3 regions of the Serratia surfactantfaciens genome follow, and region 3 is predicted to be linked to each of the others. Evidence: predicted binding sites of a transcription regulator. Region 3 holds the regulator's gene; each other region holds the start of a gene.
What was found. The regulator CRP, encoded in region 3, controls carbon source genes, mostly activating them, when cyclic AMP is high. The targets are predictions, from matches to a motif close to ATGTGANNNNNNTCACAT.
Positions count from the first base shown of each region.

Region 1: deoC (deoxyribose-phosphate aldolase) is a predicted target of CRP. The motif match lies at 4,878-4,895, and genes of this name have one in related genera.
Region 2: mlc (sugar metabolism global transcriptional regulator Mlc) is a predicted target of CRP. The motif match lies at 6,551-6,568, and genes of this name have one in related genera.

Region 1 is NZ_CP016948.1:5,084,712-5,094,776, forward strand. It holds gene osmY (molecular chaperone OsmY) at 188-802, shown strand; gene ATE40_RS23785 (DUF1328 domain-containing protein) at 963-1,124, shown strand; gene ATE40_RS23790 (CsbD family protein) at 1,192-1,377, shown strand; gene ATE40_RS23795 (patatin-like phospholipase family protein) at 1,388-2,506, shown strand; gene ATE40_RS23800 (TatD family hydrolase) at 2,503-3,285, shown strand; gene ATE40_RS23805 (NupC/NupG family nucleoside CNT transporter) at 3,470-4,747, shown strand; gene deoC (deoxyribose-phosphate aldolase) at 5,118-5,897, shown strand; gene deoA (thymidine phosphorylase) at 5,964-7,286, shown strand; gene deoB (phosphopentomutase) at 7,357-8,580, shown strand; gene deoD (purine-nucleoside phosphorylase) at 8,677-9,408, shown strand; gene ATE40_RS23830 (YtjB family periplasmic protein) at 9,470-10,065, opposite strand, start outside.
Region 2 is NZ_CP016948.1:1,713,680-1,723,744, reverse strand. It holds gene ATE40_RS08270 (glycine betaine ABC transporter substrate-binding protein) at 1-247, shown strand, start outside; gene osmW (osmoprotectant ABC transporter permease OsmW) at 257-907, shown strand; gene osmV (osmoprotectant ABC transporter ATP-binding protein OsmV) at 904-2,043, shown strand; gene clcB (voltage-gated ClC-type chloride channel ClcB) at 2,169-3,470, shown strand; gene ATE40_RS08250 (helix-turn-helix domain-containing protein) at 3,467-3,859, opposite strand; gene ATE40_RS08245 (DUF2938 domain-containing protein) at 3,930-4,424, shown strand; gene bioD (dethiobiotin synthase) at 4,430-5,098, opposite strand; gene mlc (sugar metabolism global transcriptional regulator Mlc) at 5,242-6,459, opposite strand; gene ATE40_RS08230 (LysR family transcriptional regulator) at 6,619-7,509, opposite strand; gene ATE40_RS08225 (MFS transporter) at 7,656-8,924, shown strand; gene ATE40_RS08220 (glycoside hydrolase family 10-like protein) at 8,975-10,065, opposite strand, start outside.
Region 3 is NZ_CP016948.1:4,097,025-4,107,089, reverse strand. It holds gene ATE40_RS19285 (helicase HerA-like domain-containing protein) at 1-396, shown strand, start outside; gene ATE40_RS19280 (aminodeoxychorismate synthase component II) at 469-1,044, shown strand; gene argD (bifunctional acetylornithine/succinyldiaminopimelate transaminase) at 1,175-2,392, shown strand; gene ATE40_RS19270 (YccS/YhfK family putative transporter) at 2,433-4,511, opposite strand; gene crp (cAMP-activated global transcriptional regulator CRP) at 4,561-5,193, opposite strand; gene ATE40_RS19260 (OsmC family protein) at 5,576-5,983, shown strand; gene ATE40_RS19255 (phosphoribulokinase) at 6,022-6,891, opposite strand; gene ATE40_RS19250 (YheU family protein) at 7,043-7,276, opposite strand; gene ATE40_RS19245 (hydrolase) at 7,273-8,253, opposite strand; gene ATE40_RS19240 (LysE family translocator) at 8,373-8,975, shown strand; gene ATE40_RS19235 (PhzF family phenazine biosynthesis protein) at 8,986-9,768, shown strand; gene tauA (taurine ABC transporter substrate-binding protein) at 9,883-10,065, shown strand, end outside.

The DNA of each region.
Region 1 (10,065 bases), 990 kb from region 3:
CCGACGCAATGATTTATATATTTGATTTTAAATGTATTTATTGAGTTGGCACGACGGTTGCACTACTCCTGTCGTGAACGCTTAATCGTATAGCGATGATGAAGTATTTACCGAGCAGGCCGCGTGAAGGCGGCTGCAGGGTTCCGGCGCTCTGGCGCTGAGGGCCCCCAACAAAAGGAAGAGATCGATGAAAAAGACCAAATTTGCACACTCGCTGATGGCTGTCGTATTGGGTTCTGTTTTGGTGAGCGGCAGTGCGCTGGCCGAAGACAGTCTGCTCAACAAGGCGTCTAACGCCGCGGATAGTGCCGGTGCCAAAATCGATAGCTCCATGAAAAAAGTTGACGGTTACATGGATGACAGCGCGATAACGGCTAAAGTTAAAAGTGCGTTGGTGGAAGATAAGACCATCAAAAGTTCTGACATTTCGGTGAAAACCGAAAAAGGCACGGTGACCCTGAGCGGGTTCGTCGGCAGCCAGGCGCAGGCGGAACATGCGGTCGCGGTTGCCGGTAAGGTGGAAGGCGTCAAGACCGTCAGCGACAAGCTGCACGTGAAAGATGAAGCCAACCAGTCGATCAAATCGTATGCCGGCGACACCGCCACCACCAGCGAGCTGAAAGCCAAGTTGCTGGCCGACGACATCGTGCCGTCGCGCAATGTGAAAGTGGAAACCACCGACGGTGTGGTGCAGCTTTCCGGCGAAGTGAAAACGCAGGCGCAGTCTGAGCGTGCGGAAAGCATTGCCAAGGCCATCGACGGCGTGAAAAGCGTGAAAAATGACCTGGTGGTCAAGCAGTAATCCCGCCAGGCGCCCGTAACAAGTCACAACAAGCTGCATCTGTCGGGCCGTGAAGGCGGCCCGACGTGTACCACCAAAAAAAGAAACTGATTTGCCGTCGATGCCCCGTTGTCGGGGCGGGAGACAGCAGCGATTTTTTCACAATGGTAAGGAGAAGCTTATGTTTCGTTGGGGCATTATCTTTTTAGTCATCGCGCTTATCGCTGCGGCGCTGGGGTTCGGTTCGCTGGCGGGTACCGCCGCCTGGGCCGCCAAGGTGGTGTTCGTCGTCGGCATCATCCTGTTCCTGGTCAGCCTGTTCACCGGCCGCCGGCGCCCTTAGCCGGCCGGCATTTTCCTGTAAACTGTAACAAAGCTTAATTCCTTTTCTCACGTCGGGAGGGCCGGCCATGAACAGCGATATCGTCGTCGGACGCTGGAAACAGCTGAAAGGCCAGGTATGGCAGGCGTGGGCCGAATGGTCCGGCAGCGATTGCGCCTGGCTGGCCGGCAGCAATGATTTCCTCGCCGGCGTGCTGCAAGAGGATTACGGAAGAGAGCGAGACGCGGTATCCTCGGAAAAAACGTCTCACTGAGGATGCCAAGTTGGGATACAGAATACCCATCACGCTCGGCAATATAGAACCGCTGGCGTCTAAACCCTTTCGGCCAGGAAAAATGGCGTTGGTCTGCGAAGGCGGCGGCCAGCGCGGCATTTTCACCGCCGGCGTGCTGGACGAGTTTCAGCGCGCGGGCTTTAACCCTTTCGATTTGTTGATCGGCACGTCTGCCGGCGCGCAAAATCTGTCCGCCTACATCTGCGGCCAGATGGGCTACGCGCGTCGAGTGATCACCCGTTACACTACGTCGGCGCAATTTTTCAATCCGCTGCGTTTCGTACGCGGCGGGCATCTGATCGATCTCGATTGGTTGGTCGACACGGCGGCGGCACAGATGCCGCTGGCGATGGACGTGGCGGAACAACACCTCACCGATGGGCGCGAGTTCCTGGTGTGCGCCTGCCGCAGCGATGATTTTGAACCGACCTATCTGCCGGCGCAGCGTGAACGCTGGCTGCCGGCCATCAAGGCGTCCAGTGCCATTCCCGGCTTTTATCGTCAGGGCGTGGAGCTGGATGGCGTCAGCTATCAGGACGGCGGTATCAGCGATGCGATCCCGGTGGAAGAGGCCTACCGTCGCGGCGCCGACACCATCGTGGTGATCCGCACCGTCCCATCGCAGATGTACTACACCCCGCAGTGGATGAAGCGCATGGAGCACTGGCTGAGCGACAGCAGCCTGCAGCAGATGGTACGCATCCTGCAGCACCACGAGCAAAGCTATCACCGCATCCAGCGCTTTATCGAGAAGCCGCCGGGCAAGCTGCGCATCTTCGAAATCTTTCCACCGAAGCCGCTGGCCAGCAATGCGCTGGGCAGCCGACTGGGTTCGCTCAATCAGGATTATCATCTGGGGCGCCGCTGCGGCCGTTACTTCCTGGCCACCGTCGGCCAGTGGATGGCGCAGCCGGAGCCGGACGGCATGAAGGTGCAGAAATCGCTGTCGCGCCGTCTGATCCAGCCGGAGAACGTCAGAATGCCTTCGCCGATCGTGACCGATATCGCCATGCCGTCCGATCTGGGCGCGCAGCCGGAGGCCGCGGTGGCGGCGCCGAAAATTATCCTGCCGGGCGATCTGCCGCCGGGTGAAGGGGGCGCGCTGTGAGTTACGCCTTTACCGATACCCACTGCCATTTCGATTTCCCACCCTTTACCGGGCATGAGGCCGAGAGCCTGGCGCGGGCAGCCGACGCCGGCGTGCAGCGCATCATCGTGCCGACGGTTACCGCCGATCGCTTCGCGCGGGTGCTGCGGCTGGCGCAGGAGCACGCGCCGCTGTTCGCCGCGCTGGGGCTGCACCCGCTGTATATCGCGCAGCATCATGAACCGCAGTTGGAACAGCTGGCGGCGTTGCTGGCCGAACGGCCGCACAAGCTGTTGGCGGTGGGGGAAATCGGGCTCGATCTGTATATGGACAACCCGCAGTTCGAGCGGCAGCAAAGCGTGCTGCTGGCCCAACTGAGGCTGGCGAAACAGCATGACCTGCCGGTGATCCTGCACTCGCGCCGCACTCACGATCAGCTGGCCGCGGCGCTGCGGCGCATACAGCTGCCGCGTCGCGGCGTGGTGCACGGCTTCGCCGGCAGCCTGTCGCAGGCACAGGCGTTTATTCGCCTTGGCTATTATATCGGCGTGGGCGGCACTATCACCTATGAGCGGGCGCAGAAAACGCGCGGCGTGATGGCGCAGCTGCCGCTCGAGGCGCTGCTGCTGGAGACCGATGCGCCGGATATGCCGCTGGCCGGCTATCAGGGGCAGCCGAATCGCCCCGAACGCGCCGCCGAGGTGTTTCAAACGCTGTGCGCGCTGCGGCCGGAACCGGCCGACGAGATCGCCGCCCACCTGCAACGCAATACTCAGGCGCTGTTCGCCATGCCGAACTGAGATGACTATAACGTGACCTGCGTCACGTTATAAGATTTTCATTTGCGTCTCGTTGTATACATTTGTGACATAAATCGGTGCGAGGGTGACCTCGCTCAGTATAATCCCCCCCGAAACTCTCCAATAGCAGACCTCTCTTCATGAGCAGGGATGTATTTTATTTTTTGCAACAGGGAAACTTTGCATGCAACTCATCATGAGTCTGGTTGGGATGGCGGTGCTGATCGCCATTGCGGTGCTGCTCTCCAGCAACCGCCGGGCCATCAAATTGCGCACCGTCGTGTGGGCGTTCATCATTCAGGTCGGCATCGGTGCGCTGGTGCTGTACGTGCCGCTGGGCCGCAGCATCCTCGGCAGTATGTCTAACGGTGTGGCAAACGTTATCGCCTACGGCAATCAGGGCATTTCGTTCATCTTCGGCGGGCTGGTGTCCGACAAGATGTTCGAGGTGTTCGGCGGCGGTGGCTTCGTGTTCGCGCTGCGCGTCCTGCCGGTGATCGTGTTCTTCTCCTCGCTGATTGCGGTGCTGTACTACCTCGGCATCATGCAGTTGGTGATCCGCGTTCTGGGCGGCGGCCTGCATAAGCTGCTGGGCACTTCGCGCACCGAATCGCTGTCGGCGACCGCCAACATTTTCGTCGGCCAGACCGAAGCGCCGCTGGTGGTGCGTCCGTATATCGCCACCATGAGCCAATCGGAACTGTTCGCCGTGATGTGCGGCGGCCTGGCCTCGGTGGCCGGTTCGGTGTTGGCGGGGTACGCGCAGATGGGCGTGCCGCTGGAATACCTGATCGCCGCGTCCTTCATGGCGGCGCCGGGCGGGCTGTTGTTCGCCAAGCTGATGGTGCCGGAAACTGAGCAGACCCACGATAAAGACGATGCGATGAAGCTGATCGCCGAAGAAGATCGTCCGGCCAACGTGATCGACGCGGCGGCTTCTGGTGCGGCTTCCGGCATGCAGTTGGCGCTGAACGTCGGTGCGATGCTGCTGGCGTTTATCGCGCTGATCGCCTTGCTTAACGGCATTCTCGGCGGTATCGGCGGCTGGTTCGATTATCCGCAGCTGTCGCTTGAACTGATCCTCGGCTGGGTGTTCTCGCCGATCGCCTTCCTGATCGGCGTGCCGTGGAGCGAGGCGATGACCGCCGGTTCGTTTATCGGCCAGAAGATCATCGTCAACGAGTTCGTCGCCTACATGAACTTCGGCGCCTATCTGCGTCCGGACGACGTGGTGGCGGCGGAAGGCCTGCAGGTGCTGTCGGCCCACACCAAGGCGATCATCTCCTTTGCGCTGTGCGGTTTCGCCAACCTCTCCTCGGTGGCGATCCTGCTGGGCGGTTTGGGCAGCATGGCGCCTAACCGACGCCATGACATTGCGCGCTTCGGCCTGAAGGCCGTGGCGGCGGGCACGCTGTCCAACCTGATGAGCGCCACCATCGCCGGCTTCTTCCTGGCGCTGTAAGCCATCCCAGAGCCCGCGACGGTGCGACCGAACGCGGGACTCCGCCTATACTCTAAGCAACGCGGGTGCTTGCCGCACCCGCGATCTTCAGCCGCTTCTTTAGCGAATTTGTGAACGATATCGCGTTATTTTGTGATGCTCTTCACATATAATTCCGGTCTGTTACAGTGCTATTTCATATAGTGTGACGCTGAACGCGAATCGCCCCCGGCATTCGTGTTCAAATAGCTATTACTGGCCGGCCGCAAGGCGGGTGGCCATGTGCGGTGAGAAGGATCTCAGTTGCCGCCGCGGGAACGCCGTTCCCCAGCGCTATCTTCATGGAACCAAGTCCGCTCGCCAACACCCAGGTACTCAGTTGGAGAGTTTTATGACCGAATTAACCGCAGCAGCGCAACGTGCGCTGAACCTGATGGATTTAACCACGCTGAATGATGACGACACCGATGAGAAAGTGATCGCGCTCTGTCGTCAGGCCAACAGCCCGGCCGGTCACACGGCGGCCATCTGCATTTACCCGCGTTTTATCCCGGTGGCGCGTAAGGCGCTGCGCGAGCAAGGCACGCCGGACATTCGTATCGCCACCGTGACCAACTTCCCGCATGGCAATGACGATATCGACATCGCGCTGGCGGAAACCCGCGCGGCGATCGCCTATGGTGCGGATGAAGTGGACGTGGTGTTCCCTTACCGTGCGCTGATTGCCGGCAACGAGCAGGTTGGCTTCGAGCTGGTGAAACAGTGCAAACAGGCTTGCCAGGCGGCCAACGTGCTGCTGAAAGTGATCATCGAAACCGGCGAACTGAAACAGGCCGATTTGATCCGCAAGGCGTCCGAGATCGCCATCAAGGCCGGGGCTGACTTTATCAAGACCTCCACCGGCAAGGTGCCGGTTAACGCCACACTGGAGAGCGCCGAGCTGATGATGTCGGTGATCCGCGATATGGGCGTGGCGAAGACGGTGGGCTTCAAGCCGGCCGGCGGCGTGCGCACTGCGGAAGACGCGCTGCATTATCTGCAACTTGCCGATCGTATTCTGGGCGAGGGCTGGGCCGACGCGCGGCATTTCCGCTTTGGCGCTTCCAGTCTGCTGGCCAGCTTGCTGACCGCGCTGGGCCACCAGACCCAGACCGCCGGTGGCGGCTACTGATCGATTTCGTTGGCGGGCGCCAGGCGCGCCCGTCTGCACCGACTCTCGGCGACACAGGGGGATGCCTTGTTCCTGGCTCAAGAAATTATTCGTAAAAAACGCGACGGCCAGCCGTTAAGCGAAGCGGAAATCCGCTTTTTCATCAACGGCATTCGCGACAACGTGGTGTCGGAAGGGCAGATCGCCGCGCTGGCGATGACCATTTATTTCCACGACATGAGCATGCCGGAGCGCGTGGCGCTCACCATGGCGATGCGCGATTCCGGCACCGTGCTGGACTGGAAGAGCCTGGCGCTGAATGGCCCGATCGTCGACAAGCATTCGACCGGCGGCGTGGGCGACGTGACGTCGCTGATGCTCGGCCCGATGGTGGCGGCCTGCGGCGGCTATGTGCCGATGATCTCCGGCCGCGGCCTGGGGCATACCGGCGGCACGCTGGACAAACTGGAAGCCATTCCGGGCTTCAATATTTTCCCGGACGATAACGCCTTCCGTAAAATCATTCAGGACGTCGGCGTGGCGATCATCGGCCAGACCAGCTCGCTGGCGCCGGCGGACAAACGTTTTTACGCCACCCGCGACATCACCGCCACCGTGGATTCGATCCCGCTGATCACCGCCTCCATTCTGGCCAAGAAGCTGGCGGAAGGGCTGGATGCGCTGGTGATGGACGTGAAGGTCGGTTCCGGCGCCTTTATGCCGACCTACGCCCTGTCGCAAGATCTGGCGCAGGCGATCGTCGGCGTGGCCAACGGCGCGGGCTGCAAGACCACCGCGCTGCTGACCGACATGAACCAGGTGCTGGCCTCCAGCGCCGGTAACGCGGTGGAAGTGCGCGAAGCGGTGCGCTTCCTGACCGGCGAATACCGCAATCCGCGTCTGCTGGAAGTGACGTTGGCGCTGTGCGTCGAGATGCTGCTGTCCGGCGGCCTGGCGCAAGACGAGGCCGACGCGCGCGCCAAACTGCAGGCGGTGCTGGACAACGGCAAGGCGGCGGAGGTGTTTGGCCGCATGGTGGCGGCGCAGCAGGGGCCGATAGACTTCGTCGAACGCTATGATAGCTATCTGCCGGCGGCGACGCTGAGCAAGCCGGTGTATGCTGAAAAGCCAGGCATCATCAGCGCTATGGATACCCGCGCGCTGGGCATGGCGGTGGTTTCGCTGGGTGGCGGCCGCCGCCGGGCGAGCGACGCCATCGATTACAGCGTCGGTCTGACCGAGGTGGCGCGCCTGGGCGATAAGGTGGATGCCCAGCAGCCGCTGGCGATGATCCACGCCAATGATGAAGAGAGCTGGCAGCAGGCGGCCGATGCGGTGCGCAGCGCGATGACGCTGAGCGATAAGGCGCCGGAAGCGACGCCGGTGGTGTATAAGCGCATCACGGAATAACCCAAGAATCAGGAACGGCCGCGGCTTTTTCGCGGCCGTCCAAAGCGTGAGAACACGCAGGAGAGCACAGATGAAACGCACATTTATTATGGTATTGGACTCCTTCGGCATCGGCGCCAGCGAAGACGCCGAACGTTTTGGCGACCAGGGTTCCGACACTCTGGGCCACATCGCCGAGGTTTGCGCGCGCGGTGAAGCCAACGTGGGCCGTCAGGGCCCGCTGACGCTGCCTAACCTGAGCCGTTTGGGTCTCGGCAAAGCGGCGGAAGAGTCCACCGGCAACTTCCCGCAGGGGCTGGATCGCAATGCCGATATCATCGGCGCTTATGCTTACGCCAGCGAGCTCTCTTCCGGTAAAGACACGCCGTCGGGCCACTGGGAAATCGCCGGCGTGCCGGTACTGTTCGACTGGGGCTACTTCAAGGACGAGCACAACAGCTTCCCGCAGGAGCTGCTGGATAAGCTGGTGGAGCGCGCCAACTTGCCGGGCTACCTGGGCAACTGCCACTCATCCGGCACCGTGATCCTCGATCAGCTGGGCGAAGAGCACATGAAAACCGGCAAGCCGATTTTCTACACCTCCGCCGACTCGGTGTTCCAGATCGCCTGCCATGAAGAAACCTTCGGCCTGGAGCGCCTGTACGAGCTGTGCGAAATCGCGCGTGAAGAGTTGACCGAAGGCGGTTACAACATCGGCCGCGTGATCGCGCGTCCGTTCGTCGGCGACAAAGCGGGTCACTTCCAGCGCACCGGCAACCGTCACGATCTGGCGGTAGAGCCGCCGGCGCCGACCGTGCTGAAAAAGCTGGTGGACGAGAAGGGCGGTGAAGTGGTGTCGATCGGTAAAATCGCCGACATCTACGCCAACGTCGGCATCACCAAGAAGGTGAAAGCGGCCGGCATCGATGCGCTGTTCGACGCGACCCTGACGGAAATGGAAAAGGCCGGCGACAACACCATCGTGTTCACCAACTTCGTGGACTTCGACTCTTCCTACGGCCACCGCCGCGACGTGGCGGGCTACGCCGCCGCGCTGGAGCTGTTCGACCGCCGCCTGCCGGAGCTGCTGAAGCTGGTGAAAGATGAAGACATCATCATCTTCACCGCCGACCACGGCTGCGATCCGACCTGGCCAGGCACCGACCACACCCGTGAACATATCCCGGTGCTGGTCTACGGCCCGAAAGTGAAACCGGGCTCGTTGGGCCACCGCGAGACCTTCGCCGACATCGGCCAGACCGTCGCCAATTATTTTGGCCTGTCGCCGATGGATTACGGTAAGAGCATGTTTTAATTCGTGAGTCTCAGACGGCGGCGCAGCTGGCCGCCGTCTGACATGCCACGGTTTATACGTTTAACGCTATTTAATACGATTTAAAGGAAGAGAATTATGGCTACGCCGCACATTAATGCTGAGATGGGTGATTTCGCTGACGTAGTACTGATGCCGGGCGATCCGCTGCGCGCAAAATACATCGCCGAAACCTTCCTGGAAGGCGCGGTGGAAGTGAACAACGTGCGCGGCATGTTGGGCTTCACCGGCACCTATAAAGGCCGCCGCATCTCCGTAATGGGCCACGGCATGGGCATCCCGTCCTGCTCCATCTATGCGCGCGAGCTGATCGCCGAATTCGGCGTGAAGAAGATCATTCGCGTGGGTTCCTGCGGCGCGGTGCGTGACGATATCAAACTGCGTGACGTGGTGATCGGCATGGGCGCGTGCACCGACTCCAAGGTGAACCGTCTGCGCTTCAAGGACAACGACTACGCGGCGATCGCCGACTTCGACATGGTGCGCAACGCGGTCGACGCCGCGGCGGCGCAGGGCATTCCGGCGCGCGTGGGCAACATCTTCTCTGCCGATCTGTTCTATACCCCGGATCCGGACATGTTCCAGGTGATGAAGAAGTACGGCATCCTGGGCGTGGAAATGGAAGCGGCCGGCATCTACGGCGTGGCGGCGGAGCTGTATGAAGAGTTCGGCTGTAAAGCGCTGACCATCTGCACCGTGTCTGACCACATCCTGCGTCACGAAGCGACCACTGCAGCGGAACGCCAGACCACCTTTAACGAAATGATCGTTATCGCGCTGGAATCCGTACTGCTGGGCGACAAAGCCTAATACCCCGGCGGGCGTCGTTATGGCGCCCGCCTGTCAATCTATTCACTCCACCTGGCCTGAGTCACTCTTTCTTCGGCGCTTCCTGCTTGTTCTCCGGCGCATCCTCTTCGTCGTCTTCCACGGTATTGCCTTCTGCCAACGGCGTGTTGGCGGTCAACAGGTACGGCGACTGCTGCCAGCGGCTGCGGCGGTGTTGCAGCAGGGTGCGCGCCAGAATGATACCGATCGCCAGCGCCAGCAGGATCATCAGACGCAGCAGGTTGGTGGTGTTGTCCACCTGTTTGGATTCGGTCGCCAGCACGTGGGTGTCGAGGGTGATACGGATAAAGCCGATCGGGCCGTCTTTGCCCTGAATAGACTCGACCAACTGGTGGTTGAAGTAGCTGCCGGCGCGTTTGCCGTCGAGCGACAGGCGATCGCGTATACTTATCTGTTCCCCGGCGTGGGAGACCAGTGTGCCGTCCAGCTGATAAACGCTGACGTCGAGAATGCGGCTGTGATCGGTGAGCTGCTTGAGGATGGCGTCGATGCGCGGGTTGTTGCCGTCGTCGTCCAGCAGCGGCGCCAGGCTGTAGGCGACCTGTTTGGTCAGCGTCTGCGCCAGCTCTTCAACCTGCTCGGATCGCGCCATTTGGTGACTCAGGCTAAAATAAGAGG
Region 2 (10,065 bases), 2.4 Mb from region 3:
CCGGGTGAAAGGCTTCGATCTGCAGGTGCTCGAAGACGACAAAGGCTACTTCCCGAGCTATGCGGTCACGCCGGTGGTGCGCGCCGAGGTGTTGCAAAACACGCCGGGGCTGGAAGAGGCGTTGAACACGCTGTCGAAACAGTTCAATAACCAGGTGATCACCGAGCTTAACGCCAGGGTGGATATCGACTACCAGACGCCGCAACAGGTCGCCGACGCGTTCCTCAAGCAGCGCGGCCTGATTTAGGGAGGCATGATGAATACTTTACTTTACGCCTGGCAAAACTGGGCCTATGTCGCCGGATTGACGCTGGAACACCTGCTGCTGGTCGGCGTCGCCGTCGGCCTGGCGATCCTGATCGGCGTGCCGCTCGGCGTGCTGATCGTCCGCCACAAGTGGCTGGCGACGCCGGTGCTGAGCCTGGCCACGCTGGTGCTGACCGTGCCCTCCATCGCCCTGTTCGGGCTGATGATCCCGCTGTTTTCCTTAATCGGTCACGGCATTGGCTATGTGCCAGCGATCACCGCCGTATTTCTCTACTCGCTGCTGCCGATCGTGCGCAATACCCACACCGCGCTCGACAACCTGCCCGGCGGGCTGCGCGAGGCCGGCCGCGGCATCGGCATGACGTTCTGGCAACGCCTGCGCTGGGTGGAGATCCCGGTGGCGCTGCCGGTGATTTTCGGCGGCATCCGCACCGCCGTGGTGATGAACATCGGCGTGATGGCGATCGCCGCGGTGATCGGTGCCGGCGGCCTCGGCCTGCTGCTGCTCAACGGCATCAGCAGCAGTGACATCCGCCAGTTGATTACCGGCGCCGTGATGATCAGCCTGTTGGCGATCGTCCTCGATTGGTTATTGCACCGTTTGCAAATTGCGCTCACGCCCAAGGGGATCCGCTCATGATTAAATTGGAAAATCTGACCAAACAGTTCATGCAAAAGAACGGCACGCCGTTCAACGCCGTCGACAACATCAATCTGGACGTGCCGGAAGGCGAAATCTGCGTGCTGCTCGGCCCTTCCGGCTGCGGCAAAACCACCACGCTGAAGATGATCAACCGCCTGATCGAACCTACCGCCGGCGCCATTCTGGTCAATGGCGAAGACACCAGCACGCTGGATACCGTCAGCCTGCGCCGCAAAATCGGCTACGTCATCCAGCAGATCGGTTTGTTTCCCAACATGACCATCGAGGAAAACATCACCGTGGTGCCGCGCATGCTGGGCTGGGACAAGAAACGCTGCCACGATCGCGCCGAGGAGCTGATGAGCATGGTGGCGCTGGATCCGAAGCGCTTTTTGCACCGCTACCCGAAAGAGATGTCGGGCGGGCAGCAGCAGCGCATCGGCGTGATCCGCGCGCTGGCAGCCGATCCGCCGGTGCTGCTGATGGATGAACCCTTCGGCGCGGTGGATCCGATCAACCGCGAAACCATCCAGAACGAGTTTCTCGACATGCAGCGCCAGCTGAAAAAGACCGTGATGCTGGTGAGCCACGACATCGATGAGGCGCTGAAACTTGGCGATCGCATCGCGGTGTTCCGCCAGGGCAAGATCGTGCAGAACGCCAGCGCCGATGAGCTGTTGGCGCGGCCGGCGAACGAATTCGTCGCCTCCTTTGTCGGCCAGGATCGTACGCTGAAGCGCCTGCTGCTGGTACAGGCCGGCGACGTGGCCGATCAACAGGAAACGGTGACGGTGCGCCGGGAAACGCCGCTGGCGGAGGCATTCGGGCTGATGGACGATATCGACGCCCGCTCGGTGACGGTGGTCGACGCCGACGGCAAACCGTTGGGCTATGTCAAACGCCGCGAGGCGCGCGGCGCGCCGGGCGTCTGCGCCGACAGCCTGCACCGTTTTCGCGTCACCGCCAGAGCGGAGGAAAACCTGCGCGTGGTGCTGTCGAAGCTGTACGAGCACAACACCTCCTGGATGCCGATCGTCGATGAAGACGGCCGCTACAGCGGCGAAATCTCGCAGGATTACATCGCCGACTACCTCAGCTCCGGCCGTACGCGCCGGGTGCTGACCCCGCAGTAACCCGCGCCGGGGCGCCCGCCGCCCCGCCCATGCCGCAGTTTGATAAAGATTCACTGGTCATCGGCCGGAGCGCCAAGCACAATGCGCTGATGACCCTTTGATTTTTCTCACGACGCCGCCCACGCATGAAAAGATTGGTCCACTTGCACCACTATCGCGCCCTGCTGCGCAGCCTGTTTATCGCCGTGTTTATCGGCGTCGCCGCCGCCCTGGCGGTGTGGCTGTTTCACCGTTCGATGATTGGCCTCGAGTGGCTGTTGCTCGGCAATGCCGACGGCAGCCTGGTGGCCGCCGCCGCTGCGCTGCCGGGCTGGCGGCGCGCGCTGACCCCGGCGCTGGGCGGGCTGGCGGCGGGCCTGCTGCTATATATCCACCAGCGCTACCGTCACCAGCGCCCGGCGGCGCCCACCGACTATATGGAAGCGATAGAGACCGGCAACGGCAAGCTGGACACCGGCGCCAGCCTGGTGAAATGCCTGGCGTCGCTGCTGGTGGTGTCGAGCGGCAGCGCCATCGGCCGCGAAGGCGCGATGATCCTGCTGGCGGCGCTGGTGGGCTCGCTGTTCGCCCAGCGCTTTACACACGAGAAAGAGTGGAAACTGTGGGTGGCCTGCGCCGCCGCCGCCGGGATGGCCAGCGCCTACCATGCGCCGCTGGCGGGCAGCCTGTTTATCGCCGAGATCCTGTTCGGCACCCTGATGCTGGCCTCGCTCGGGCCAGTGGTGATCGCCGCGGTGAGCGCGCTGCTGATGACCAACCTGCTCAACGGCGGCCAGGCGCCGCTCTATCTGGTGACGCCGCTCGCCGCCCCCTTGCCGACGCAATACCTGCTGATGGCGCTGGTCGGCGTGGTGGCCGGCGCCGGCGGGCCGCTGTTTTTATGGCTGATGACCGCCACCGGCCGCGCCTTCCGATCGCTGCGCCTGAAACCGCCGTTGCAGCTGGCGCTGGGTGGCCTGATCGTCGGGCTGCTTTCGCTGCTGTTCCCGCAGGTGTGGGGCAATGGCTATAGCGTGGTGCAGGCGCTGTTGATCGCGCCGCCGGGGGTGTTGCTGCTGGGCGCGATCCTGGTGTGCAAATTGCTGGCGATCCTCGCCAGCAGCGGTTCAGGCGCGCCCGGCGGGGTCTTCACCCCGACGCTGTTCGTCGGCGCCGCGCTCGGTTCGATGATCGGCCAGCTGTTCGGCCTGTGGCCGGGCATGGATGCGGCGGTGCCGCTGCTGCTGGCGCTGACCGGCATGGCCACCCTGCTGGCCGCCACCACCCATGCGCCGATCATGGCGGCGCTGATGGTGTTTGAAATGACCGGCGAATACGCGCTGCTGCCCGGCATTTTGCTGGCCTGCGTGATCGCCACCACCGTGTCGCGCGGTCTGCGGCCGGTATCGGTCTACCACACCGCGCCGCCGCCCAAACGCGAGGCTTAAAACTCGCCCTGCTGCAGCAACTTCCTGAACTGCGGGCACTGCAGGTGCTCCGGTTCAGGGCAATCGACCATGTGCTGCAAACCGGCGCGCACCTGCCCCAAACGCCGCAGGGTGCGATCCAGTTCTTCAATCCGCGCCGCCAGCAGCCGGCGATCGAGGGCGATGCGCCCGCGCTCGTCAAACAGCGAGGCGATCTCATCCAGCGTAAATCCCGCCAACCGCCCGAGAGCGATCAGTTTCAGTTGATCCAGCACGCCGGCGGCATATTGGCGGCGTAAACCGTTGCGGCCTATCGACGCGATCAGCCCCTTTTTCTCGTAATGCCGCAGTGCCGAGGGCGCGATGCCGCTCAAACGCGCCACCTCGCCAATATCCAGTTCTTTTTCCATTGACTTGAAGTCGACTTTAAGTTGCACACTGTGCGCACATTACACCATGAGTGACTTTAAGGACACGAAAATGACGACAGAAATTTTACTGATGATTGTGCTGACCGGAGTGGGCGCCACGCTGTGCACCGACCTGTGGGCCATCGTGCAAAAGCGCGTGCTGGGCATCCCGCCCCTTAACTACGCGCTGGTTGGCCGCTGGTTTATCGGCCTGTTCGACGGCCGGTTTTATCACGCGCCGATCATGGCGTCGCCGGTGCGGCGAGGAGAAAAAGCGACAGGATGGTTGCTGCACTATGCGATCGGCGTAGCCTTCGCCTTTATCCCGCTCGGTTTGGCGGGCATCGGTTGGTACGCCGCACCGGCGCCGCTGGTCGCACTGTTGAGCGGCTGGCTGAGCCTGGCGGCGCCTTTCTTCGTGATGCAGCCGGCGCTGGGCTTTGGCGTGGCGGCGGCGAATACCCCCAACCCGACGCGTAGCCGCATCATCAGCCTGCTGGTGCATACGATTTACGGCCTGGGGCTGTTTGTCTCCGCCCGTCTGTTGGCCCCTTTGCTGGCCTGACCGCGCTAGCGCAGCAGCGTGGAGATGTCGAGATAGTGCGCCAGTTCGCGCTGCTCCGCGCGCGGCAGATACGGGATCTCACCCAGCAGCGGCGCAGGTATGCGCTGCTGCAGCGCCGCGATGGTTTCGGCATAGTGCGCCAGCCCCGGATTGATGCGGTTGGCCACCCAGCCCAACAACGGCAGGCCGTCGTTGATGATCGACTGAGCGGTCAACAACGCATGGCTGACGCAGCCCAGTTTGATGCCCACTACCAGCACCACCGGCAGTTGCTCCTGCACCACCCACTCGGCGTAAGGCCGCAGATCGTTCATCAGCACCCGCCAGCCGCCGCTGCCCTCCACCACTACCGTATCGGCTTTGGCCGACAGATCCCGCAGGCCGCTGCTCATCACGCCGTAGTTGATGTCCTCGCTCGCATGGGCGTGAAACACCTCATCCAGACAGGTGATGGGATTGATCTCCTCGTAAGACAGCGGCAGGCTGGAGGATGCCTGCAATACCAAAGCGTCTTTATTGCGGATGCCCTCGCTGGTTTCCTGGCAACGTGCGGCGATCGGCTTATAGCCGGCCACCGAACGGCCGTTGGCGGCCAGCGCCTGCATCAACCCGCGTGAAACCACGGTTTTACCGACGTCGGTATCCGTGCCTGTAACAAATAAACGCTTCAACATGAATAAAATGCCCCGGAATGCCCCGTTAACAATGTGTCGCCGCATCGGCGGCGAGGAAGTCTATCGGAAAAATTCTAGGGGATGCTGCCGCGTAGGGGCTTGAGGTAGCTCAATCTTTTGCGGATTAATAAGATGTTCTGAAGTTAGCCTTGCAGCAACTGCACCAGCAATGAACCGTTATACAGCGCCTCTTTCACCAGCGCCGCGCCGGGCATGGTGCCCTGATTGAAGAACTGCGTGGATTCGACCTTGACCTGCTCGCTGTAGGCCGGCAGCGCCTGCTGCCGAATGCAGGAGGCGATGGCCGGATGCAGGATTTCCGCCGCGCGGTTGAGCGGCGATCCTACCAGGATCTTCTCCGGATTGAACAGGTTGACCATGATCGCCAGAATGCGCCCCACGCTGTGGCCGACGCCGAGGATGATGTCCCGCGCCAGCTGATCGCCCGCCAGCGCCGCGTCGCACAGCGATTCGACGGTCAACGGCGCGCCGTGCAGGCTGGAACTCATCGAGCCGCTCAGCCGCTGCTGGGCGATCTCCAGCATGTTCTCGATGCTGGCCACGGTCTCGAGACAACCGTGGTTGCCGCAGTAACAGCGCTTGCCGTAAGGATCGACCTGGGTGTGACCAATCTCCACCACGCTGTGGCTGCCAGCGTGCAGCACATGGCCGCCGGTGATCACCCCGGCGCCGACGTTGTGGTCGATCACCACCTGAATCACGTTCTGGCTGCCGCGCGAAGCGCCGTACAGCGCCTCGGCCATGGTCCAGGCGCTGATGTCGTGCTGCAGGTAAACCGGCAGGCCGGTGCGGGTTTCCAGCGCCGGGCCGAGCGGCATCTCCAGCACGTCGTAAAACGGCATGCGGTGTACCACGCCGGACTGCACGTCGATCATGCCCGGCAGCGTGATGGCGATCGCCGTCAGCCGTTCCAGTTTGCTTTGGTGGCGGATAAAGAACTGATCGACTTCGGTCAGGATGCGTTTCAGCAGCGGTTCGGGGTGTTCGGCAGCGAGCGGCAGCTGTTCCTCCACCACCAGTTTGCTGCTGAGATCGCGCAGCGCCAGCGTGATGCTGCCACGGCTGATACGGGCGGAAAGGTAGTGCCAGGCTTCGGTGTCCAGCACCAACCCCACCGCCGGCCGCCCCCGGCTGCCGATCTCCTGGTACTCGGTTTCCTTGACCAGATGGGCTTCCAGCAGCTCGCGCACAATCTTGGTGATGCTGGCGGGCGCCAGCTGCGCGCGTTTTGACAGTTCGATGCGCGAAATCGGGCCCAGCTGATCGATTAGCCGATAAACCGCCCCCGCATTGGTCTGTTTGATTTGATCAATATGCCCAGGCTGCCCAACCGCAATCACAAACCTGCTCCTACTATTTTTCGCGCTTCTAAATAAAGACTAGGGGTTATGGTGGGGCTTTTGTCATACAGCGTCAACTATTTGATTCGTTATGTGATTTGCTGCACAAATTCCTCGCAATTTCAGCGTGAATTGAATTTTATTTGCCCAATCTCAACGTCATTTCAGCATCAACGCCATCAGCGACTGCGCCGCCGCGGTCAGCGGCCGCCGGCGATGATGAACCAGCCACACTTCGGTGGTGGCGTCCGGCTCCGCCAGCGGCAAATAGCGCACGCCGTCCACCCGCACCCGGGCGAAAGAAGCCGGCAGAATCGATACCCCCAACCCGGCGGAGACCAGACCGATGATGGTCATCGCTTCTCCCACTTCCTGGGTGATATACGGGGTGATACCGGCCTTGCTCAGCAGCAGCAGAATTTCGTCGTACAGCGCGGTGCCCACTTCACGCGAGAAAAATACGAACGGCTCCTGCGCCAGATGTTGAAAACGCAGCGCGCCGCCGGGCGTTTCCGCCAGCGGATGCCCTTCCGGCACTACCGCCACCAGCGGTTCGCGCAGCAGCAGCTGATAGTGCAGCGCTTCCGGCAGCCGCGTGTTGCGCATCACCCCCAGATCCAGTTCACCGTTCAGCAGCGGTTCGATCTGCTGCTTGGTGTTGATTTCGCGCATCTTGATATGTACCTGCGGAGACTGCTGGCGAAAGGCGCGCAGGCTGCGCGACACCACGCTGATAAAGGGCGCGGAGGAGGTAAACCCGATGGTCATTTCCCCCAGTTCGCCGCGATCCAGGCGCGCCGCCTTTTCCGCCGCGCGCCCGACCTGATCGAGCACCTGATAGGCTTCTTTAAGAAACATCTCCCCGGCCTGCGTCAAACTGACGTTGCGGTTGTTGCGCGCCAGCAGCCGCGCGCCGACCATCTCTTCCAGCGCCTGAATTTGCTGGCTGAGCGGCGGCTGAGAGATACGCAGCCGTTCAGCGGCGCGGCCAAAATGCAGCTCCTCGGCCACGGCGATAAAGTAACGCAGGTGTCTCAATTCGATATTCATATGTAAAACGTCTTAATTTGAATTATTAATATATTAGACAAAAAACTAGCCGCTCCCTATCATTTTGTCATCTGTAAAGTGTCTGTTATCTCCCCGAAGTTCGGTAAGGAAACGCTGTGACAACCCCTGTGCGTTCTGCGGCCGTGATGCCGTCGACGCTGGCCGCCAACGATGACGCGGCCGCTGCGCCAAAAGTAAAACGCTCCACCCTCAACAATAAACTCCCCTATATCGAACGCGGCACGCCGCAGTTTATGCGCGTAACGCTGGCGCTGTTTTCCGCCGGGCTGGCGACCTTCGCGCTGCTCTACTGCGTGCAGCCGATTCTGCCGGTGCTGTCGCAAGACTTCGGCGTATCGCCGGCGGAAAGCAGCCTGTCGCTCTCGGTCTCCACCGGCCTGCTGGCGATCGGCCTGATGTTCACCGGGCCGCTGTCCGACGCCATCGGCCGCAAGTCGGTCATGGTGGTGGCGCTGCTGCTGGCGGCGGTTTGCACGCTGATTTGCGCCTTTATGACCAGCTGGCACGGCATTTTACTGATGCGCGCGCTGATCGGCCTGTCGCTGAGCGGCGTGGCGGCGGTCGGCATGACCTACCTCAGTGAAGAGATCCATCCGAGCTTCGTCGCCTTCTCGATGGGGCTGTATATCAGCGGCAACTCGATCGGCGGCATGAGCGGCCGCCTGGTCACCGGGGTATTGACCGATTTCTTTTCCTGGCGCGTATCGCTGGGCGTCATCGGGCTGTTCGCCCTCGCCGCCGCCTGCATGTTCTGGCGCATCCTGCCCGCCTCGCGGCATTTTCGCGCCAGTTCGCTGCGCCCGCGCACCCTGCTGATCAATTTTAAACTGCATTGGCACGATAAAGGGTTGCCGCTGCTGTTCGCGGAAGGTTTCCTGCTGATGGGCAGTTTCGTCACCCTGTTCAACTACATTGGCTATCGCCTGCTGGCGGACCCTTATCACCTGAGCCAGGCGATCGTCGGCCTGCTGTCGGTGGTGTACCTCACCGGCTCCTACAGTTCGCCCAAGGCCGGTGCGCTCACCTCACGCTTCGGGCGTGGCCCGGTGCTGCTGGCGTCGATCGCAATTATGCTGATCGGGATTCTGATTACCGCGCTGCCGCAGGTGCCGGCGATCTTTATCGGCATGATGCTGTTCACCGCCGGTTTTTTCGCCGCCCACTCGGTGGCCAGCAGCTGGATCGGCCGCCGCGCGCGCCGCGCCAAAGGACAGGCGTCGTCGCTGTATCTGTTCTGTTATTACGTCGGCTCCAGCGTGGCCGGTACCCTCGGCGGCGTGTTCTGGCACAGTTTCGGCTGGAATGGCGTGGCGGCGTTCATCAGCCTGATGCTGTTGCTGGCGCTGCTGGTGGTGCATTACCTGAAACGGCTGCCGGAAGCGGCGCGCCTGTGAATGGAAAAAGCCGCGGTGGTTAGCCGCGGCTCGTGATGCCAACGCTGTGATTATTGACCGGGTTTCCAGCGAGTTTGCAGGTATTCCACCGCCTGATGCGTTTGCGGCTCAGTCAGATAACGCTGCCGGAACAGTATCGTTCCTCCCATCCCCGGCAGGCTTTCGTTGAGATCCAACTGCCTTTTCAGCTCAGGGACGCCGCCGTCGAAGGTCCAGGCCGGTTCGCTGGCGGAAGGCGTACCCACTTTATACAGCGCCACCCCGGCATAGAGCCGGACCGGCGTGCCTTTCACCACCTCGGCCCACCAGTTGGCCAGCACGTCGTAGCGGACAATTTCACGGTCAAAAGGCCAGTACAGCTGCGGTGCGATATAGTCGAGCAGCCCCAGTTTTACCCACTGGCGCGTATCGGCATAGGCCGTATCGTACGATGGCGCGCCGGCCTGAGTCGCTGAACCGGCAGGATCGTCCGCCTTGTTTCGCCATACCCCCGCCGGGCTGACGCCAAACGCGACAGCGGGCTTTAACGCTCTCACGGTGGCAGAAACCTGCTTTATCAATTGCAGCGTGTTGTCTCTTCGCCAGCTGGCCTTGTCTGCAAACCCTTTGCCGTATTGGCGATAGGTCTTTTCATCATCCAGTGGCGATTGCGGCGTTTCGTAATAGAAATAATCGTCAAACTGGATGCCGTCGACATCATAGTTTCTGACAATTTCCGCCACGACGCTGGTGATCCAGTTGCGCACGTCGGGCAGGCCGGGATCGAGCACGAAGCGATCGCTGGCGGTGCGTACCCAGTCGGGATGCAACGCATAGACGCTGGCCGGCGGGGACTGCAGCGTATGGTTAAGCGCATCGATCGTTTGCTGCCCGGTGTTCATGGAAACCCGATAAGGATTCAGCCAGGCATGCACTTTGATGCCGCGCCGACGCGCTTCCTGCAGCATAAAGGCCAGCGGATCGTAGCCCGGGTCCTGGCCCACCGTGCCAGTCAATACCCCAGACCAGGGCAAGATGTTCGAGCGCCACAGGGCCGTGCCGTCCGGCTTAACCTGAAAATACACCGTGTTAATCCCGGCTCTTGCCATCTCGTCCAGCGCGTCCGTCAGCCCCTGCTTCTGCTGGCGAACCCGCTCTTGCG
Region 3 (10,065 bases):
AACGTGGTGGAGCGGGCGATGGTCATCGCGCCGGAATCCAAGATGGGCATGCTTGGCGCGGAAGGGCTGAACAGCGCGATCAACAAGTCGCCGCTGTATGGCCGCTATGAGGATATGATCGATCGCGAGTCCGCCTACGAGAAGCTGTCGTCGGGTGGATTTGCCACCGTCGGCACCCCGCAGCAGGGGCAGCAACCGCAGGCGCAACAGCAACAACAGCAGGCGGGCGGCGGCCTGATGGACGGCCTGAACGAGCTGCTGTTCGGTTCCACCGGCCCGCGCGGCGGCAAGCGCGACGGCATCGTCCAGACCGCCGCCAAGAGCATGGCGCGCGATCTCGGCCGCCAGATCCTGCGCGGCGTGCTGGGGTCGATCACCGGCGGCCGTAAAAAGTAAGCGGAAATTATCGTCGGCAGCGGCGGGTTAAATCAGTAAACTATGGCGGCGTTTTTCTCTGCCGGACCTAACATGCTGCTGCTGATCGATAACTACGACTCCTTTACCTATAACCTTTACCAGTACTTCTGCGAATTGGGCGCCGAGGTGCTGGTGAAGCGCAACGATGAGCTGCAGCTGGCCGATATCGAGCGGCTGGCGCCGCAGCATCTGGTGATTTCTCCTGGCCCCTGTACCCCGAACGAAGCGGGTATCTCGCTGGCCGCCATTCGACATTTCGCCGGCAAACTGCCGATCCTCGGCGTGTGCCTGGGGCATCAGGCGCTGGGGCAGGCGTTCGGCGCCGAGGTGGTGCGCGCCCGTGCGGTGATGCACGGCAAAACCTCGGCCATTCGTCACCTGGGCGTCGGCGTGTTTCGCGGCCTGAGCGATCCGTTGACCGTGACCCGTTACCACTCGCTGGTGCTGAAAGCCGAGACGCTGCCGGACTGTTTTGAAGTGACCGCCTGGAGCGAGCGCGACGGCGTGCGTGATGAGATCATGGGCATTCGCCACCGCACTTTGGCGTTGGAAGGCGTGCAGTTCCATCCGGAAAGCGTGCTCAGCGAGCAGGGCCACCAGCTGCTGGATAATTTCCTCAAGCGTTAATACTTTCGCGTTTTTTCGCCCGTCAGGCGTTTTGCGTTTGCGCTTGATTGGTTTTTTATGCATATTTCGTGATTATGTTTTCAATATGACATCGAAATAGCGCCGAAAAACCTTCGGGGTGGAGCCGAAAATGACTGACAAATTCGCAGTGAGCCGCAGCACCTTTGACCAGGTTATCCTGCCTGTTTATGCACCTGCCCAGTTCGTGCCGGTGCGCGGCAAAGGCAGCCGGGTCTGGGATCAGCAGGGAAAAGAGTACATCGATTTTTCCGGCGGCATCGCGGTAACGGCGCTGGGACATTGCCACCCGGCGCTGGTCGACGCGCTCAAACGTCAGGGAGAAACCCTGTGGCATACCAGCAACGTCTTCACCAATGAACCGGCGCTGCGTCTGGCGAGTAAACTGATCGACGCCACCTTTGCCGATCGGGTGTTCTTCGCCAACTCTGGCGCGGAGGCCAACGAGGCGGCGTTCAAGCTGGCGCGCCATTACGCCATCACTCGCCACAGCCCATACAAAACCAAAATCATCGCCTTCTATAACGCGTTTCACGGCCGCACGCTGTTCACCGTTTCGGTGGGCGGGCAGGCTAAATACTCCGACGGGTTCGGGCCGAAGCCGGCCGACATTGTGCACGTGCCGTTTAACGATCTGGCGGCGGTGAAAGCGGTGATGGACGACCATACCTGCGCGGTGGTGATGGAGCCGATTCAGGGTGAGGGCGGCATTACGCCGGTCGACGCCGGCTTCCTCAAAGGCGTGCGCGAGCTGTGCGACCAACATCAGGCGCTGCTGGTGTTCGACGAAGTGCAGAGCGGCATGGGGCGCAGCGGCAAGCTGTTCGCCTACATGCATTATGGCGTGACGCCGGACATTCTCACCACCGCCAAGGCGCTGGGCGGCGGTTTCCCGGTCAGCGCCATGCTGACCACCGAAGAGATCGCGTCGGTGATGCAGGTGGGCACTCACGGCACTACCTACGGCGGCAACCCGCTGGCCTGCGCGGTGGCGGAGGCGGCGCTGGATGTGATCAATACGCCGGAGGTGTTGAGCGGCATTGAGCAGCGCCATGCGCTGTATGTGCAGGCTTTACAGAATATCGGCGATAAATACGGTATTTTCACCGCCATTCGCGGTATGGGGTTGCTGATTGGCGCCGAACTGACGCCGCATTATCACGGCAGAGCGCGTGACTTCCTCACCGCCGCCGCTGTGCGTGGGCTGATGATCCTCAACGCCGGGCCGAACGTGATTCGTTTCGCGCCGTCGCTGGTGGTGGAGCTGCAGGATATCGAAGCCGGCATGGCGCTGTTCGAGCTGGCGGTGCAGGACGTGATCAACGCCTGAAGCCCGTGCGGCGAATAACGGGGCGCGGCATGCCGCGCCCTTATTGATCGCGCAGTTTGCGTTTGAGCCAGATGCCGTGGTGCGGGCGCTGGCGCCAGGCCAGCGACGAAATGGTATGCATCACGCTCAGGTGCGACAGGATGCGCCGCAGATGGCGCTCCATCTCGGTGACGGGCATGTCCGGATGCAAGTCCGGCGGCTGCATGATGCCGCTGTTGTCGCTGCTCGGGCCATCGTATTCCAGCCGCTGCTGGCAGCTTTGCAGCGCGATTTCACAGGTTTGCAGATACTCTTCCGCCAGCTTCGGCGTCAGCATGTAGTGCTCGCGCGCCAGAATGGTCATGGCGTTCAGGTGCTCGACGATGAACTGGCTGTGAGTGACCCACAGCCGCATGTCAGCCAGATAGTTCGAGGCGAATCCCGGTTCCTGCATCGCCTGATTGAGCGCTGTGAACAGCGCATTGTGCGCCTGGTTGACCTGCATGCGGGCGTAGGCCAGCGAGGCGGCGTCCGGCTCGGGTTGCTTCAGCATCAGCCGCAGCGCGGCCTGATCGTTCTCCAGCGCCTGATGGGCATTTTTGCGCAGCAGCCCGCTTTGCCACTGCGGCCACAGCCAAATGGTGCCGCCGAACGCCAGCACGCAGCCGATCAGCGTATCGATCAGGCGCGGCACCAGAAAATGCGAGCCGTTCAGCGCCAGCAGCTGCAGGGTGTAAACCGCCGTGACCGTAAAGCCGATCACCGATAGCCCGTAATTCTTGCGCGAAACCAGGTAGGCCAGCAGCGTGATCACCAGCATGATGCTCAGCGTTTCCCCTTCCGGCAACTGCAGCTGCAGCAGACCCGCCGCCAGCAACAGTCCGGCGATCGTGCCCAGCGCACGGTGCTGAATGCGCACCCGGGTGGCGTTATAGCCGTTTTGACTCACCAGCATGATAGTGAGCAGGATCCAGTAAGGCTTCGGCAGGTTGAATACCGCCCCCAGGCTGCTGCCGACCGCCAGCGTTACCCCCAGCCGCGCGGCGTTGCGCAGGGCGGTGGATTTGAACGACAGGTAGCTGGCCAACGCCGGCCAAAACGGCAGGCGGTGCTGGCTGGGCATCAAATCGCGGCGGTACAGCGGGTGCTGGGTGCGCAGCAGGCGGGCGATGCGGCTGAAATGGTAGTAGCAAAACTGGCCGACCGGGTTGTCGGGATGCTGCGCCGCCATTTTTTCCAGCGCCGCCAGCTCGTGCGTCATGGAAAAGCGCTTCGAATGTTGATGGTAGAGAATATCGTGCGCCACCACGCGCAGCCGGCCGGCGATCACCTGGGCGTTGCGGCGAATGATCGCTTCGGCCTGGCTCTGCTCCATCAGCTTCTGCACTTCTTCCGGCAGATGCAGGCTGACGGTGATGTGCTCCTGCAGGTCCATCGCCACCTGAAAGGCGCGCTGCAGGCGCTTTTGATCGAGGTTGTTGGCGTGCGGCAGGAAATTAAGCTGTTGGTACAGTAGGCTGATCAGATCCATCACCTTTTGCTGGCGCACCAGCAGCGGCGGCAGCGCGGTTTGCGGGTCGGTGTGTTGGGTCAGCAGCGAATACTTGGCTTCGAAGTAGTCCGCCAGTTCCAGATAAAGCTGGCTCAACGTCTCGCGCATCGGCTGCTCTTTCCACAGTTTGAACCAGAACCAGGTGAATAAGCCGTACCAGGCGGTGCCGATGACGTACAACAACGGCGCCTGCCAGATTGGTACCGTGCCAGCCATGCTGAGAGCGAAGATGGCGGCCACCAGCGCCGCCGGCAACAGCCGGGCGTGCAGCGGGCTGATTTCGCCGGTGACGCCGAGCAACAGCGCCAGACCCAGCATCAGCGCCGGCAGCGGCAGATGCCACAGCAGGGCCTGTTGCAGCAGCAGGCTGCTGAGGGCGAACAGCGCACCGCCGACGATCAGCCGTTTAAAGAAGCGCTTATGCGGCGTGTCGAGACCGGCGATATTGCAGCAGGCGGGCACCAGAGAGAACATCAGGCCGAGCTGCAGCTGGCCGATCAGCAGGCCGAACAGCACCGGCAGGCACAACACCAGCGTTTGTCGCAGTGCGTAATTGACTTCCGGGTGGTAGATCAGACGACGCCACATGGCAGCGAGCAGATAAAAAACGGCGCAGATTGCGCCGTTTTTTCAGGGATTAACGGGTGCCGTAGACGACAATGGTTTTGCCGTGGGCGGAAATCAGGTTTTGGTCTTCCAGCATTTTCAGAATACGGCCAACGGTTTCGCGCGAGCAGCCGACGATCTGGCCGATTTCCTGACGGGTGATTTTGATCTGCATGCCGTCCGGGTGAGTCATGGCGTCGGGTTGCTTCGCCAGATTCAGCAAGGTTTGCGCGATGCGGCCGGTAACGTCCAGGAAGGCGAGGTTGCCCACTTTTTCGGAAGTGACCTGCAGGCGGCTCGCCATTTGGGCGGACAGACGCATCAGGATGTCCGGGTTCACCTGGATCAGCTGGCGGAATTTCTTGTAGGAAATTTCGGCCACTTCACAGGCGGTTTTCGCGCGAACCCAGGCGCTGCGCTCCTGGCCCTCTTCGAACAATCCGAGCTCGCCGATGAAATCCCCCTGGTTGAGGTAGGACAAGATCATCTCTTTACCTTCTTCATCCTTGATCAGCACCGCGACGGAGCCTTTCACGATGTAGTAAAGCGTTTCGGCCTTTTCACCTTGGTGAATCAGCGTACTCTTCGATGGATATTTGTGGATATGGCAATGAGACAGGAACCATTCGAGAGTAGGGTCTGTTTGCGGTTTGCCGAGAACCATTCGCTGTTATCCTCTGTTGTTATCGCTGCCTTGTGTCACAGGGGTCAGAGTTCCCTGTAAAACCCGCCTGTAGCCGCTGTTATGAGCGAGGGCTACCGGCAAGTTTTGAGGCGTGTCATAAAAATACGCTGTCGCTCTAGCATATTAACTTGCCGTAAGCGCTGCAAGCTACATTCTGTTAACATACCGGTAAAGGAGCCTTTCTCTGGGCGTTTCCCTGAAATGCAGTGTCCCGGAAAGATTTATTGCGGCTCTGTTTGTAGCACAGAGTAAGGCGGGTGTCTCGTGTTGTCTCGCTTCAGCATGATTAGCATCAGGTTACGTTGCCTGTTTCTATGCGAAAGCGTACTCTGATTTTAAGAAATCAACCGGAGTGACCAGAATGCAGGCAAGAGTTAAATGGGTGGAAGGGTTAACGTTTTTGGGTGAATCGGCCTCCGGCCATCAGGTACTGATGGACGGCAACGCCGGCGATAAAGCGCCCAGCCCGATGGAGATGGTGCTGATGTCGGTAGGCGGCTGCAGCGCGATCGACGTGGTGTCCATCCTGCAAAAAGGGCGCAATGACGTGCGCGATTGCGAGGTGAAGCTGACCTCCGAGCGCCGCGAAGAAGCCCCGCGGCTGTTCACCCATATCAACCTGCACTTCATCGTCACCGGTCAGGATCTGACCGACAAGATCGTAGAGCGAGCGGTGAACCTGTCGGCGGAGAAATACTGCTCGGTGGCGCTGATGCTCAACAAAGCCGCCACGGTGACCCACAGCTTCGAGATCCGCCAGCCGGCGTAATCGAGACGGAGCGCGGCCAGCCGCCGCGCTCAACGCGCTTATTCGATCTTCTTGCCTTCCAGCAGCCGCTGCACCAGCGGCGCCATGATCAGCTCCATCGCCAACCCCATCTTGCCGCCCGGCACCACCAGCGTATTGATGTGCGAAATAAACGATCCTTGCAGCATCGCCAGCAAATAGGGGAAGTCTATCTGATCCAGCCCGCGGAAGTGGATCACCACGAAGCTTTCATCCAGTGACGGAATGGCCTTGGCAGCGAACGGGTTGGAGGTGTCCACCGTCGGAACGCGCTGGAAGTTGATGTGGGTGCGCGAGAACTGCGGCGTGATGTAGTTGATGTAGTCTTCCATCGAACGCACCACCGAATCCATTACCGCTTCGCGGGAGTGGCCGCGCTCGCCGGTATCGCGGATCAGCTTCTGGATCCATTCCAGGTTGACGATCGGCACCACGCCGACCAGCAGATCGACATGTTTGGCCACGTCATGGTGCTCGGTGACTACGCCGCCGTGCAGCCCCTCGTAGAACAGCACGTCGGTCGGCGCCGGCAGTGGCTCCCACGGGGTGAAGGTGCCCGGCACCTGATTGTATGGCACCGCTTCGTCGTAGGTATGCAGATACTTGCGCGAACGGCCGGTGCCGTTCTTGCCGTAGTCGATAAAGCTTTGTTGCAGCAGGCCGAAGTCGTTGGCCTCGGGGCCGAAATAGCTGATGTGTCTGCCCAGATCGCGCGCCTTGCGGATCGCCGCGTCCATCTCCGGCCGGGTGTAGCGGTGGAAACTGTCGCCCTCCAGCTCGGCGGCGCGAATGTTGAGCTGCTGGAAGATTTTGCGGAACGCCACGCTGGTGGTGGTGGTGCCGGCGCCGCTGGAACCGGTCACCGCGATAACGGGATGTTTGGCAGACATGGTGGTTGTCACTCCGTGTTGAATGCGCCGGCGTCAGGGGATTATTGTGGCTCTTGTTGACGCTCTCTATGTCAGGAAAAAATGGTGCGCGCTGGTTTGCAATGCCCCATTGTTACCTGATTTTTTCCGTCAGTCATAGAACCGAACGCCACTAAATTTCTTCCTGCCCGGCGCGGAACTGGCCGCGCGGCATGATGTTGACGCTCTCGTGCAGTTCCGACCACACCAGCACCACGTCGCCGTTTTTCAGCTGGCGGCGCACGTCCTCCACCTTCTGCTCCAGCGAGCGCTCGTGCTCGCCATAATCGGTGCCTTCGCGCAGTACAAAGGATTCGATCAGGCTATTCAGGGTATCGGTTGTCAGCTCTTGCCAGGGAATGATCACGTCGGGATGTCCAGATAAGGGGAAAGCCAGGCCGGAATGCGATGCTCCAGCCACATGTGCGGTTTTTTCAGCGTGCCGCCGACGAAGCCGACGTGGCCGCCGTACTCGGTCAACTGGTATTCGATATTGCGCGGCAGGCCGGCGACGTCGGGGATCACCTCATGGGTCATGAAGGGATCGTCCTTCGCATGGATGATCAGCAGCGGCGTCTGGACAGCCGGCAACAGCGGCAGAGCGCTGCAGCGGCGATAATAGTCGATAGCGTCGCTGAAGCCGTGAATGCGCGAGGTGATGGCGTCGTCGAATTCGCGGATGCGCCGCAGGCCGTTAAGCTGTGACAGCTTGAGCGGCAGGGTGTCCGGGTAGTGCAACAACTTACGGGTGGCGTTTTGTTTCAACTGTCCCAGCAGGTAGCGCTGATAAACGCGAGAGAAGCCTTGCTCCATGCGATAGGCGCAGGGCTCCAGCATCAGCGGCGCCGAGACCACCACCGCCGCCTGCAGCAGGCTGTCGGCGCCTTGCTGCGCCAGATAGCAGGCCAGCATGTTGCCGCCGAGCGAAACGCCTACTGCCGCGGTCGGCACCTCGCCGTAGCTGTCGCGCAGCCAGCGCAGGAAGAAGCGCGCGTCTTCGGTTTCACCGGAGTGGTAGATGCGCTGCTTGCGGTTGGGCACGCCGCTGCAGCCGCGAAAGTGCATCACCACGCCGAGCCAGCCGCGCTCGCGCCAGGCGTTGAGCAGGCCGTGCGCGTAGGGGCTGTAGAAGCTGCCTTCCAGGCCATGAAACAGCACCGCGCGCGGTTTGTCGCGCGCCTGCGCCGGATCCTCGCTCCAGGCGAGATCGACGAAATCGCCGTCGGGCAATTCCAGCCGTTGCCAATGCGGTTTCAATAACACGCGGCGGCGCACCAGCCGCGGCAACAGCGTTTGCAGGTGCGGGTTACTGGCCCCGGTCAGGGGGCGAAAGACGTCATGCATAGGTTGAGTAAAAATGTTGTTGGCGACTATTGTGAGATCCCAGACGCACTGTTAGCTTCAATACCAATAACTAACAATGATACTGCAAAAAAGCGCCTTGGGTGAGGAGCACCCGTGCCATGGAACCGAGTTTATTCCTGTCGATGCTGGGCTTCCTGTGGGTGGCCGCCATCACGCCCGGCCCCAATAACCTGCTGCTGACCACCTCCGGCGCGAACTTTGGCTTTATGCGATCGCTGGGGCTGATGATCGGCATCATGCTCGGCATGCAAAGCATTTTGCTGTTGGTGGCCTTCGGCGTCGGCAGCCTGATCCTGGTCTATCCGTCGCTGCACCTGATCCTGAAAATCCTCGGCAGCCTGTACCTGCTGTGGCTGGCGTGGAAAGTGGCCACCGCCGCCTATGAAAAGCTGGAAACCGAGGTGGCGCCGCCGCAGCCGGTGCGGCTTTATCAGGGCTGGCTGCTGCAGTTCCTCAACCCGAAAGCCTGGCTGATGGCGTTGGGCGCAGTGGCGAGTTTCAGCCTGGCGGGCGACAGGTATAACGGTTCCATTGCGGCGATTGCGCTGGGCATTTTGGCGGTGAACATCGTCGCCGGCATTATCTGGCTGGCGTTCGGCACCGTGATCGGCCGCCTGCTGCACAGCAAAAAAGCCTGGGTTATCTTCAACGTTTCCATGGGGTTGTTGACTGCAGCCTGTGTGTTACTGATCTGGCATTAAGGAGCGAACGATGGCGGAAAACTATTATCACGTGGTCGCCTTTACCGGCGAAGGGCTGCGCGGCAACCCGGCCGGGGTCTGTCTGCTGACGCAACCGCTGCCGACGGAGCGGCTGCAGGCGATCGCCAACGAGATCGGTCTGCCGGAAACCAGCTTTGTCTGGGATGATGGCGACATGACCGCCATTCGCTGGTTTACCCCGGAACGCGAGGTCGATCTTTGCGGCCACGGCACGCTGGCGGCGGCGCATGTGATGTTCAGCGCGGTTAACCCGGCGCTGCAGGATATTCGTTTCCGTTCGGCCGGCGGCGAGCTGTTCGTCAAGCGCGATGCGCAGGACCGGGAGCGGCTGGTGCTTGATTTCCCCGCCCGGCCGCCGCAGAAAGTCGCCGAGCCGGCGGGCCTTTCGGCGCTGTTGGGCGTGCAACCGCAAGAAGTGTGGCAGGCGAAAGCGCTGCTGGTGGTGGTGGAAAACGAGGCGCAGGTGCGCGCGCTGCGGCCGGACATTCCCGCGCTGATCGCACTGGCCGGGCGGGCGGTGATCGTCACCGCGCCGGGTGACGCGGTGGACTTTGTGTCGCGCTATTTCACCCTCGACGGCGGCGAGGATCCGGTCACCGGCTCCGCACACTGCACGCTGATGCCTTACTGGACGGCGCGTCTCGGCCGCCATCGCTTGCATGCCCGGCAGATCTCGGCGCGCGGCGGTGAGCTGTTCTGTGAACTGCAAGGGGACCGCACGCTGCTTGGGGGCTATGCTCACGTGTTCTTGCGCGGGACGATCGCGCTGTAATTTACCCTAATATTACTTAAGGTAATAAAGAAGACTTTTTTATTCTTTTATCGCCCGTCATCGCTCAGATAAAACTGTCAGCAACTGAACAGATTTTTATCAACGGAGCGGAACATGGCGGGCAAACTCTTTTCCTTACGCAACGCGGCGCTGTTGGCGTTGTCGCTCAGCGCGGCCAGCGCCTACGCGGTGGACGTGACCGTGGCGTATCAGACGTCGGCGGAACCGGCCAAGGTGGCGCAGGCGGAAAACAGCTTCGCCAAAAAATCCGGCGCGACCGTCGACTGGCGTAAGTTC